4 regions of the Thiocystis violascens DSM 198 genome follow, and region 1 is predicted to be linked to each of the others. Evidence: predicted binding sites of a transcription regulator. Region 1 holds the regulator's gene; each other region holds the start of a gene.
What was found. Region 1 encodes sigma-54, which starts transcription at its own class of promoters, with help from an activator protein. Its sites were predicted from a motif close to TGGCANGNTNCNTGCTT; they were not measured.
Positions count from the first base shown of each region.

Region 2: glnA (glutamate--ammonia ligase) is a predicted target of sigma-54. The motif match lies at 1,627-1,643, and genes of this name have one in related genera.
Region 3: THIVI_RS19075 (DUF2202 domain-containing protein) is a predicted target of sigma-54. The motif match lies at 1,876-1,892, and genes of this name have one in related genera.
Region 4: THIVI_RS18165 (SIR2 family protein) is a predicted target of sigma-54. The motif match lies at 1,869-1,885, and genes of this name have one in related genera.

Region 1 is NC_018012.1:2,438,126-2,441,206, forward strand. It holds gene lptB (LPS export ABC transporter ATP-binding protein) at 1-103, shown strand, start outside; gene THIVI_RS10805 (RNA polymerase factor sigma-54) at 341-1,825, shown strand; gene hpf (ribosome hibernation-promoting factor, HPF/YfiA family) at 1,856-2,179, shown strand; gene THIVI_RS10815 (PTS sugar transporter subunit IIA) at 2,466-2,915, shown strand; gene hprK (HPr(Ser) kinase/phosphatase) at 2,941-3,081, shown strand, end outside.
Region 2 is NC_018012.1:3,065,782-3,068,862, forward strand. It holds gene glnA (glutamate--ammonia ligase) at 1-1,390, opposite strand, end outside; gene THIVI_RS13605 (efflux RND transporter permease subunit) at 2,211-3,081, opposite strand, start outside.
Region 3 is NC_018012.1:4,294,325-4,297,405, forward strand. It holds partial or broken gene THIVI_RS19060 (Tn3 family transposase) at 1-302, opposite strand, end outside; gene THIVI_RS19065 (recombinase family protein) at 333-950, opposite strand; gene THIVI_RS19070 (hypothetical protein) at 1,148-1,657, opposite strand; gene THIVI_RS19075 (DUF2202 domain-containing protein) at 1,939-2,622, shown strand; gene THIVI_RS19080 (sigma-54-dependent transcriptional regulator) at 2,634-3,081, opposite strand, start outside.
Region 4 is NC_018012.1:4,081,693-4,084,773, reverse strand. It holds gene THIVI_RS18170 (DEAD/DEAH box helicase) at 1-1,433, shown strand, start outside; gene THIVI_RS18165 (SIR2 family protein) at 1,927-2,811, shown strand; gene THIVI_RS18160 (AMP-dependent synthetase/ligase) at 2,852-3,081, shown strand, end outside.

The sequences.
Region 1 (3,081 bases):
CATCATCAGCGCCGGGACGGTGATCGCCGCCGGGGTGCCGGCCGATCTGCTCGCCAACCAGCAGGCACGGGATGTCTATCTGGGCGCCGATTTTTCCATGTAGCCCTGAAACGCCATCGGCCATGCCGCGCGCGCAACCCGCGTCGGTCTCCCGGCCGCTCGGGGGAAGTTTGCGATTTAACGCCCCCGCCATGATCGGGAAGGGTGTAAGATAAAATCATCATCACTCCCCCTGCCCGGACACGGCGAACGCGGGAGATTGAAATGGGCTAGAATCGCCGAAGACGCGCTTAACGCTTTCGCACTCGAACGGGATCATCTCAAGACGCACTCGCGCTCCATGAAGCAATCCATCCAGCTTCGCCTCGGCCAACACCTCACCATGACGCCCCAGTTGCAGCAGGCGATCAAGCTTCTGCAATTGTCCACGCTCGAACTTCAGAAAGAGATACAGGAGGCGCTCGATACCAATCTCATGCTGGAGGAGGGCGACGATGCCGAGCGATTCAGTGCCAGCGAGGCGAGCGACAGCCGGATCCAGCCGATCGAGGAGGTCGCGCGCACGCGCGCCGAGGAGGATCTGCGGATCGATCGGGAGGTTCCGTCCGAGTCCAGCGAGATGCCCGACGAGCTTCCGGTCGATACGCAATGGGAGGATGTCTACGACAGCTATCTGCCCACCGCCGCTCAAGGCGGCGATGACGGCGCGGACTACGACCCTTTCGCCCACCAAAGCCGTCCGCAAACGCTGCACGATCATCTCGCCTGGCAACTGAACCTCAGCCGTCTCAACGAGCGCGATTTCATGATCGCCCAGGCGATCATCGACGCCATCGACGCGGACGGGTATCTGCGCACCCACATCGAGGATCTGCTGACCACGATCGACCACCCGGAGATCGGTGCCGATGAGGTGCAGACCCTGCTCCATCGCGTCCAATCGCTCGATCCGCCCGGGGTGGGCGCGCGGGATCCGCGGGAATGTCTGCTGCTTCAATTGCGCCAGATGCCCTCGGAGACGCCTTGCCGCGACCTGGCCATTGCCATCTGCCGCGACGGGTTCGAGCATCTGCCGAGAAAAGACATCGCCGCGCTGGCGCGCCTGCTCAATGCGCCGGAGCCGGAGATCGTCAGCGCCATCGAACTCATTCGCCGACTCAATCCGCGGCCTGGATCCTTGATCGAGGCGGCGCCTTCGGAGTACGTTGTCCCGGACCTCTTCGTGCGCAAGCTGGAGGGCCGCTGGCTGGTCGAGCTGAATCCCGAATCGACGCCTAAACTGAGAGTGAACGCGGACTATGCGCGCTTGATCCGCCGCTCCGATCAGAGCGCCGACGGTACGACCCTGAAGAGCCATCTGCAGGAGGCACGCTGGTTCATCAAGAGTCTGGCGAGCCGCAACGATACCGTCCTGCGCGTGGGTTCCAAGATCGTGGAAATGCAGCAGGATTTTTTCGAGCAGGGCGACGAGGGGATGCGGCCGATGATTCTGCGCGACATTGCCGAGGCGCTCGAATTGCACGAATCCACCGTCTCCAGGGTCACCACGCAGAAATACATGCACACCCCGCGAGGCACTTTCGAGTTCAAATATTTTTTTTCCTCTCACGTCAATACCGCTTCTGGCGGCGAGTGTTCGTCCACGGCCATCCGCGCCCTGATTCGCAAACTGATCGCGGCGGAGTCCGCCAGGAAGCCACTGAGCGACGAGAAAATCGCCAAGGAGCTTGAGGGTCAGGGGATCAAGGTCGCGCGCCGGACAGTCGCCAAATACCGCGAGGCAATGGGTCTCCCACCCTCGAACGAGCGCAAACGCCTGGATTGACAGGCCGTTTGAACCTTAAGGAGTCACACGATGCAGATCAACCTGACGGGTCACCACATCGACATTACCGATGCACTCAGGGATTATGTCGAGAACAAATTCGAGCGCCTGGGGCGACATTTTGACCACGTCATCAACGCCCACGTCGTCCTCAGCGTTGAAAAACTCGCCCAAAAGGCGGAGGCGACACTCAATGTCAATGGGGGTAATGTGTTTGCCGACTCTACCCACGAAGATATGTACGCGGCGATCGATGCCCTGATCGACAAGCTTGATCGCCAGGTGCTGCGCCACAAGGAAAAGAAAAGCAGCCACCGCGGTCCTGTTGCGAAAATCGCCGAGGCGGAGGAATAGCCGCGGCCGAGCATTGAAGGCGAACGCGTTGCTTCCGTAGGCACGCACCAGGCACCTCGGGCGGCTCGTTGACTGACCGTTCGGGGTGTTTTTTATTGAGACGACGAGAGACGATCACCACCATTAGGCTCAGATCCAGCCGACAGGTCGATCGCAGGAGACCCGAATTCATGACCCTAGACAGCGATTGCGCGACCATCGCGCCGAACCCGCGAGACTGCCCGCGGAATGCGCGCGAAGACCTGGCGGCCGCCATGCGCGTCCGCGAATCCTAGGACGTTGAGCCATGTTGAGCCCAGACCTGATCAGCGAAGCCCGAATCGGGTGCGCTCTTGAGATCGCGAGCAAAAAACGCCTGCTCGAAACGCTGGCCGAACTGCTGGCAAGCGGTCATCCGCGCCTGCACACCGAGACCGTGTTCGAGCGACTGCTGGAACGCGAGCGCCTTGGCAGTACCGGACTTGGCCATGGCATCGCCTTGCCGCATGCCCGGATCAAGGAGGTCACGGAGGTGTTGGGAGCCTTCGTGCAGACGGTCCGGGGCGTGGACTATGACGCGACCGACGGCGAGCCGGTGGATCTCGCCTTTGCGCTGCTGGTGCCGGATGCCGCGAACGACGAACATCTGCGCCTCCTGGCGCATCTGGCCAGTCTGTTCAACGATCCGGCGATCCGGGCGAAACTGCGCGCGGCGGATTCGCCGGCATTGCTCCTGCAAGTGTTGAACTCGCGCTAAGCCGCCCTTGCAACGGCCGCCAGCGATGATCGATAGCCTTCAGTCCCTGATTGCGCAGACCGGATCCCAGCTCAAGCTGCATTGGCTGACGCCCGAGCCGCGCGAGCCGCGCCCCTTGCAGGGCGAGGCTCCCGAGCATTCCCGCCAGTCGCTGATCGGATCGCTG
Region 2 (3,081 bases), 630 kb from region 1:
ACATGTCGAATTCAACCGGATGCGTGGTCATGCGCAACCGGGTGACTTCAGCCATTTTCAAGGTGATGTAACTGTCGATCAAATCGTCGCTGAAGACGCCCCCGGCGGTCAGGAAGTCGCGATCCTGATCCAGCGCGTCCAGCGCCATATCCAGCGAATAGCAGACGGTCGGAATCGACTTCGCCTCCTCGGGCGGCAGGTCGTAGAGATCCTTGTCCATGGCATCGCCGGGATGGATCTTGTTCTGGATACCATCCAGACCGGCCAGCATCATGGCCGAGAATGCCAGGTAGGGGTTGCCGGTGGAGTCCGGGAAACGCACCTCGATGCGGCGGCCCTTGGGGCTGGCGCTGAACGGGATGCGAATGGAGGCGGAGCGGTTGCGCGCCGAGTAGGCCAGCATGACCGGGGCCTCGAATCCAGGGACCAGTCGCTTATAGGAATTGGTCGAGGCATTGGTCAGGGCATTCAGCGCGCGAGCGTGCTTGATGATGCCACCGATGTAATACAGCGCCGTGTCGGACAGACCGCCGTATTTGTCGCCGGCAAAGAGGTTCTGGCCGTCCTTGCTCAACGATTGATGAACGTGCATGCCGGTGCCATTGTCGCCGACGATCGGCTTAGGCATGAAGGTGGCCGTCTTGCCATAGGCATGCGCGACATTCTGGATCACGTACTTGGTGATCTGGTTCTTGTCGGCGCGGCGGACCAACGTATCGAAGCGGGTGCCGATCTCGCACTGTCCCGCAGTGGCGACCTCGTGATGATGGACCTCGACCGGAACGCCCATTTCCTCGAGCGTCAAGCACATGGCCGCGCGCAGATCGTTCAGCGAATCGACCGGCGGAACAGGGAAATAGCCGCCCTTGGTGCCGGGACGATGACCCATGTTGCCATCCGGGAAGACGCGCTCGGAGTTCCAGCCGGCCTCTTCCGAGTCGATCTTGTAGAAGCAACCGCTCATGTCGGCGCCCCAGCGGACGTCGTCCAGGATGAAGAACTCGGGCTCCGGGCCAAAGTAGGCGGTATCCGCCACGCCGGTTGACTTCAGGTAAGCCTCGGCGCGCTTTGCGACGGAGCGAGGATCGCGCTCATAGCCGGTCATGGTCTCGGGTTCGAGAATATCGCAGCGAATGATCAGGGTATTTTCGTCGGTGAAGGGGTCCATCACGGCGGTATCGGGCTCCGGCATCAGAACCATGTCGGATGCCTCGATGCCTTTCCACCCGGCGATCGACGAGCCATCGAACATCTTGCCGTCCCTGAACATGTCTTCGTCGATCACACTGGCTGGCATGGAGACGTGCTGCTCCTTCCCGCGGGTATCCGTGAAGCGAAGATCGACGAACTTCACTTCGTTGTCTTTGATCATCTTGATGACGTCTGTCATAGAATTGTCTCCGATGCTGTGTAATTGAAAATCGAGACCGGTTGATAACGATGTGCGGCGCTTGCGTGTTGTTGTAAATTCAGAAAAAACCGGCATCCGGCCCCGGAACCTGACAGGCGATGGACTGCCTTGCTCGATGCGAAAAAACCGCTCAAGCTGACGAAGAATAGGCGGCTTCTCGTCCAACCCAAATCAATCCGGCCATGAGCAGCATAATCCTGGGCTTCGACGAACGCATGCAATGATAGAGCCAGAAATGGGCAGGCTTTGCCCAAGGCGGATCCAGGATGCGTCTGGCTTTGCCAAGGCCGGCTTGCATCAATGATGGTCAGCGACGCTCGGCCAATCCCTCATGTTCAGCAGACCATTTCGAGTACGTCCAGACGCCCTCACTTGAAACGCACCGATCACACCCGTGGATCGTCACGCACTCAAATAGCGAGCCATGATGATATCACGCACTAATATAGTGCGCGCATCTATCCAAACTTCCCAGATGGGCGGCCACCACTGGGTGGCGCTCCGCCCGTGCGTCTGTAATGGTGTGCGTCGGCTCGACCACGGCGGAGATTTGTGGACGGACGGACGGATGGCTCGGCATCCACGTCGATGCCCTGGATGCGATCCCGCTATCTCCCAACCTCGCACTGGTCGCATTAGGTCTTATCGGTCTCGGCTTCGGACGCAGCCACAATCAACACTGCGGAGAATCGCTGGAATCACACCGTAGGAGCCCGCTTGCGGGCGACTGGCATCAAGATCTTTCGAGGGCTCGCCCGTCGCCCGCAAGCGGGCTCCTACGGTCAGGATACGGCAGCCGTTATCTCCTCGCGCCGTGCATCTCGGTGTCCCTATCCATTCCCCCGCCATGCACCTTCTCGCGCAACCGCTGAAACACCACATACAGCATCGGAATCAGAAAGATGCCAACCATTGAGGCGGCGAGCATACCGCCAAAGACGGCGGTGCCAACCCCGCGCTGACTGGCCTCCCCGGCCCCGCTGGCGATGATGAGCGGAACCAGCCCGAGGATGAAGGCGAAGCTGGTCATGAGCACGGCGCGAATCCGCATCCGCGCGGCATGGGTGGCGGCTTCCAGCAAGGGTTTGCCGCCCGCCCGCTCCTCCATCGCGAACTCGACGATCAAAATGGCGTTCTTGCTCGCCAGTCCGATCAGCACCACGATACCGACCTGGGCGTAAAGATCGTTAGGCAACCCGGCAATCCAGAGCGCGGACATCGCCCCCAGCACGCCGACGGTGACCGACAGCAGCACCGCCGCCGGCATCGACCAGCTTTCATAGAGTCCGACCAGGAACAGATAGGCGAAGAGCACCGCCAGACCGAGCACGATCGGCGTCTTGCCGCCGGCCTCTTTTTCCTGGAAGGCGGTGCCGGTCCACTCGAACCCATAGCCGCTCGGCAGGGTCGTGGCGGAGAGCCGTTCCATGGCGGTCAGCGCCTCGCCGGAGCTGCGCCCCGGAGCCGGTCCGCCCTGGATGGTGACGCTGCGGTAGTTGTTATAGCGCTGCAGGAGTTGCGGGCCGAGGATGAGTTTCGGGGTCATCACCGCCCGGATGGGCACCATTTCTCCCTGACTATTGCGGACATGGATGCGATAGACATCGTCGAACTGCTGCCGATCACCCTCCTCGCCCTGGATCTGTACCTGCCAAACCCGCCCGAATTTG
Region 3 (3,081 bases), 1.9 Mb from region 1:
TCGCCGACGCGGTAGGCAGGCAAGCCGTCCATGGTCTCGAACTGGATATGCAGTTGCTTGGCCAGCGTCTGCAGCACCACCAGCGGGACGGCCAGCGGGTCTTCCAGGAAGGTGCCCAGGTAGCGCACCGTCCCCAGTTGCACGGCAAAACCAAGCCGGTTGTGCTCGCCGCGCTTCTGCGCGATCAGCGCCTGGTCCGCCTCGTCCAAGTGGAAGTAGCGGATCAGACCCGGGGGTGAAGGTGGTCCCGGGTAGCGGCCATAGTGTTCGCGCTACGTCTGAGAAAGAAAGCTGACCGGCATGCGGATCCCCGTCGCGCAGTGAGGACCCGGTTATCGCGGGTCTTGGTGCATCGCCCAAATGCGCTTCACTTGGCTGACGCTGCATCCGGCCAGTTCGGCGGTCTTCTGGATCGTGTGACCCGCACGGCGCAGGACCAGGATACGTTGGTGGGTCGTGGTATCGGCCTTGCGCCCGGTGTACTTGCCGGACGCCTTGGCCAATTGCACGCCCTGGCGCTGGCGCTCGCGGCGGGTCTCGTCGTCGTCGCGCGCCATTTGCAGGGCGAGCTTGAGCAGCAGTTCCTGCACCGACTCCAGCACGATCTTGGCCACCCCGTCGGCAGCGGCGGCCACCTCGGAGAGGTCGACCACGCCCGGTACGGCCAGCCGCGCGCCCTTGGCGCGGATCGCACCGACCAGTTGCTCGGCTTCGGCCAACGGCAGCCGGCTGATGCGATCGATCTTCTCGGCGACGACCACCTCTCCCGGTTGCAGGTCGGCGATCATCCGCAGGAGTTCGGGTCGGTCGGCGCGCGCACCGGAGGCCTTCTCGCGGTAGACACCGGCAACGTAGTAGCCGGCCGCGCGCGTGCTGTGCTCGATCTCGACCTGGCGGGTGAGGTCCTGTTCGTCCGTGCTGACGCGCAGGTAGATGCGGGCGACTTTCATCGGCGCTGGCCAAGATGGGTGTACCGAACTTGGCTACCGTCGCGCGTGTGGCCAAGAATGGCAAATACCGATGTTATTTGGCCGCGCCCTAATTGGCTATCCATGTTGGCTGCCGGCGTTCTGAAAAAATCAGAAAACGTCAACGCCCACGAACGTTTGAGCTAAGTTGCGCGTCAACTTGAGCGAAGGGTTAGGCGTCACTGCTCGGACACCCAGGCCAAGTACCGCTCTGCAAGCGCCGGCGTGAGTTCAAGCGCTGCCTCGGCCATCGCTGGCTGACCCTTGGCCACTGCCAGTGCGGCCATACAGCAGCCAAGGTGCTCTGGCGACCAACTTGCATGCACCGCAGCCGCAACCAGAGCTGGAAGGCGCCGGAGCGCTTCAAAGTACGGCGCCTCCAAGTCCTTCGGTATTGATGGGCCGTTCCTTTCACGGCAGATCTCAACCCACGCCGGGAAGTGAAAGTACGAAGCGTCGGCCCTGTCAGGTGCGATTGCGAGCGCCGCGACGACGTGCGGAACGGCGGCGTACGAGCCTTCAAAGACGTCGCCTTGATGCGCGAGCGCGCTCCAGAGGCTAAACCACGGCTCATTCCTTCCTTCGGATGTGGGCAGGGTCGTGAGCGCGCGGAGCATCGCGGGGATGTCGGCCGCAGATCCGTACGCGTGCGACAGTTGGCTCCAGCGGGGACTTTCAAGGTCGAGCATAGGAACGCCAGTGTTGTGTGTGACACCTAACCCCACTTTGACCGAAGGGTGGCCAACCATCAATGCCTTGCGTACACGTAAATTGGCTTAACCCGGTTTTCCGTTCCACTGCGCCTCGAACCCCTTCATTCGACATTTTTGTCGAGCCAAACCGCACTTGTCGAAGTTTACTCTGCATTCTATCTAATAAATATTTGATATATATAGGAATAATATTATGGCATTCCATGTGCTTGGCGTCTCGTGACAATCCGTCGAGACTTCGCTGCCGGGAAATGACCATGAAGACACAATACCATCTGCTGCCCCTCGCCCTCGCCGCCATTCTGAACGCCGCGCCCGCCATCGGCGCCGGCCCACGCAGCGCGCAGCCCGTGCAACCGATCCTGGCGGATCTGGAGAGTACGGAAGCGGAGGCCCTGCTGTTCATGCGCGAGGAAGAGCGGCTGGCGCGCGATGTCTATCTTGTCATGGACGAACTCTGGCAGGCGCTGCCATTCGCGAATATCGCCCTATCCGAGCAGAAACACATGGATAGCGTGAAATCCATGATGGACAAATACGACCTGACCGATCCGTCCAACCCCAACGAGCCGGGGGTTTTTGCCAATCCCGAACTGCAGGCGCTCTATTCCCAGTTGATCGACGATGGCGACGAGTCCTACCTTGCCGCCCTGCGGGTTGGCGCTCTGATCGAGGAGGTGGACATCGAGGATCTTCAGAACGTGAGCGCGGCGACCGAAAACCCGGCCCTGCAGACGCTGTACGGCAATCTGCTGCGCGGCTCGCGTAATCATCTGCGCGCCTTCGCCTCCGAGATCGAGCGTCAGGGCGTGGTTTATGAGGCCCAGGTGCTCGATCCGACCGAGCTGAACGCGATTCTCGATACCCCGATGGAGCGTGGCGGTCAGGGCAAAGGGCAGGGCACCCAGGGGGGCGGACGTATCGCTCGCCCCGGCGTTTGAGTCACCGCTCCTTAAACTGACCGCCGTCGCAGTGCGTATTTCCCCATCTTGTACCTCAGTACCCGCTCGCTGACGCCCAGCCGTTCGGCGGCGCGGGTCTGAATCCAGTCGGTCTCCTCCAGGGCTGCGGTCAGCAGATCGCGCTCTAGGATGTCGAGGCGCTCTTGCAACAATCCCTGAGCCAGCGTCGTACCATGGCGTACCTCTTCCGGCAGGTCGGCCGGCTGGAGCAGACTGCCGCGCGCCAGGGTCAGGCTACGCTGCAGGATGTGCTCCAACTCGCGCACGTTGCCCGGATAGTCGTAGCGGACCAGTAGATCGAGGGTCTGCGGCGCGATACGGATGGGACGGCGTGCGTCGCGGGCGACGAAATGCGCCACCAGCGCGGGGATGTCCTCGCGCCGGCGGCGCAACGGCGGCACCGGAATATCCAGGACGTTCAGCCGAAAAAACAGATCT
Region 4 (3,081 bases), 1.6 Mb from region 1:
AGGCCGACGAGATGCTCAACATGGGCTTCGCGGAGGACATCGACTGGATCTTCGAGCAGGCCCCGAAAGAGCGTCAGGTCGCGCTCTTCTCCGCCACCATGCCGCCGGCGATCCGCCGGGTCGCCCAGGATCGTCTCGTCGATCCGGTCGAGGTGCGGATCGCCTCGGCCTCCGCGACCGTCGACACCATCGACCAGCATCACTGCGTCGTCACCCGCTTCCATAAGCTCGACGTGCTCACGCGCATCCTGGAATTGGAACCGTTCGACGGCATGTTGATCTTCGTGCGCACCAAGAACGCCACCACCGAACTCTCCGACAAGCTCAAGGCCCACGGCTTCGCCGCCGAACCGCTGAACGGCGACATGAATCAGGAGATGCGCGAGCGCACGGTGGAGCGTCTGAAGCAGGGTCAACTCGACATCCTGGTCGCCACCGATGTCGCCGCGCGCGGGCTCGATGTCGAGCGCATCAGCCATGTCGTCAACTACGACATCCCCACCGATCCCTCGGCCTATGTGCATCGGATCGGTCGCACCGGGCGCGCGGGTCGCGCCGGGCGCGCCATCCTGCTGGTCGAACCGCGCGAACGCGGTCTGCTGCGAGCGATCGAGCGGACCATCCGACGCGATGTCCCGGCCATGGACCCGCCCTCGGCCGCCGCCCTGAGCCAATCGCGGATCGACCGCTTCATCACCGAAGTGCGCACGACGATGACCGAGCAGGATCTCGACTTCTTCTACCGCCTGCTCGCCCGCATCGGCCAGGAGCAGGAGATCGAGATCATGGACATCGCCGCCGCGCTGGCCTTTCTGAACCAGCGCGAACGGCCGTTGAACGTCAAGGAAGATCTGCCACGCCCGGCCGCGCCCAAACGCGAATGGTCCGAGCGTCCTCCGCGTTCGGAAGGCCGGGACGAGCGTCGGCCACGCCCGGAGCGTGACGACAGCCGGCCACGAACAGAGCACGCGCAGGGCCGACGGGAAGACGCGGATCTGGTCAGTTACCGCATCGAGGTCGGCCACCAGCACGGCGCGACGCCGCGCGAGATTGTCGGCGCCATCGCCAATGAAGGCGGGATCGAAGGCCGCTACATCGGACGCATCAACATCCAGGACGACCATTCCATCGTCGATCTCCCCAAGGGCATGCCGCGCGAGGTGGTCAATCATCTCAAACGGGTCTTCGTCCGCGGTCAGGCGCTGCGCATTTCGCCCGCCGACGGGACCAGACCCGCGGAAGCCTCCCACGGGCATGCGCCCAGCCCAAAATACGGCCAGACACCGGGCCAGGCGCAGGACAAAACGCCTCGCGCGGCTGGCGGTTTTCGTCGCCAGAGCGGGGATGGAAGCGCCCCGCGTCGCGGCCCGCCGTCCAAGGATTCCAGCGGCTTTCGCGCGGATCGGGGGTCAAGCCGCAAACCGCGTGACTGAGCGCATGTCAGGGGCAAGGGGCAAGGGGCAAGGGGCAAGGGGCAAGGGGAATGTGGGCGATTTCCAGGGAAACTCGTACCAAATTTAATCCGTTCGTAGTCAACCCTTAACAACTTGGCTCCCTGTACTGAGCGGCTCGCCCTGAGCCCTGAGCCTGTCGATGGGGCGAAGGGGCGAAGGGGCGAAGGGGCGAAGGGGCGAAGCCGGAAGTCGCCTTACATTCGGCACGAAATGCCTCGGAAATCGCCTTCACCCTGATGACAAAAGATCCCTAACTCGCGATTCGTGCGCTTGTCGCCTACACGACAAGCTGGGCATGATTACCCGTAAACATCGTGCTCAATCGCTTCATCGTCGTGGATCAGCCACGAAGCCCTGCGTTACTATCCACGCAGTCATCTGAATCGATAGAAAATTTTTTGCCTTCGCGTCAAGTGGCTGAAATTTTGCTTACCGCTTAAGCAAAACCATCCGCTCAGGGGTAAAATGAAAGATGTCAGCAAAACTCGAAACGCTCGTCAATGACCTGGCTCGTGGAGCCCTGGTTCCCTATCTTGGCCCAGGCGCCCTAATCGGCGCGGTCGACCCGGTCACCGGAGAAGCCATCCCGGCCGATAGCGACAGCCTCATCCTCGCCATGAACGACGGCAAACCCATGTCAAAACGCCTGATGTGGGAGTTTCCGCGCGCGGCCATGAATGTCGAACTCAAACGCGGACGTGCCGCCGTTCACCGCTTCCTGGAAGCCACCTACGGTCAGCGCATCTGGACCCGCGCGCCCCTGCATGATTGGCTGAAAACGCTCCGTCCGGCCTACGTGGTCGACATCAACCGCGATACCCAACTTCAGGAATCCTATGCGGATGTGCCTCACACGCTGATCCGCGGCATCGCCCGGACCGGCGGTACGGATTATCGCTTCCGCATCCATTCCTATGACGGAACCAGCTATCGCGAGGCGGATCAGAATGAGGTAGATTCCGGGCGGCCCATTCTGTTCAAGCCCATGGGCAGTCCGCGTCCCGATGCCACCTACATCGCCTCGGACGCCGACTATGTGGACTACATTACCGAGTTGATGGGCGGTTTCGCGATCCCCGCGTTCCTGAAATCCTCTCGCGTGGACCGTCGCTATCTCTTTCTCGGTCTGAGCCTGCGCCGCGATACCGAACGCATGGTGATGTCGGATATCATCCATGGAGCGGCCTCGCCGGCCGGATGGGCACTGATTCCCGAGCCGACGGACAAGGAACGGCGTTACTGCGAAAGCAAGGATATCGTGATCGTCGAAGCGGACATCCCGGATCTGCTCGCGGTCGCCGCACAGCCTGACGCACTGGGCGCGTTGCTCCCAAATCACCATGGAATTGGGTGTTAGGCGAATATTCACGAACCATAACAATGATGAGGAAAGCCTTGTGAGTCGATGGTCCGAGGATCTAATCGCAGTCGATCGAGCCAGAACCCTGGACGGACTCTTTCTGCAGCGGATCCTCCGAACGCCCGACCGCACGGCCTATCGATTTTTCGAGCGCGCCGATGGCTGGCGGGATCTGACCTGGCGCGACATGGGGCAGTGGGTGGCACGCTGGCGCCGGGCGCTCGCCGGCGAGTCGCTCGAATCCGGCGACCGGGTCGCGGTGCTGCT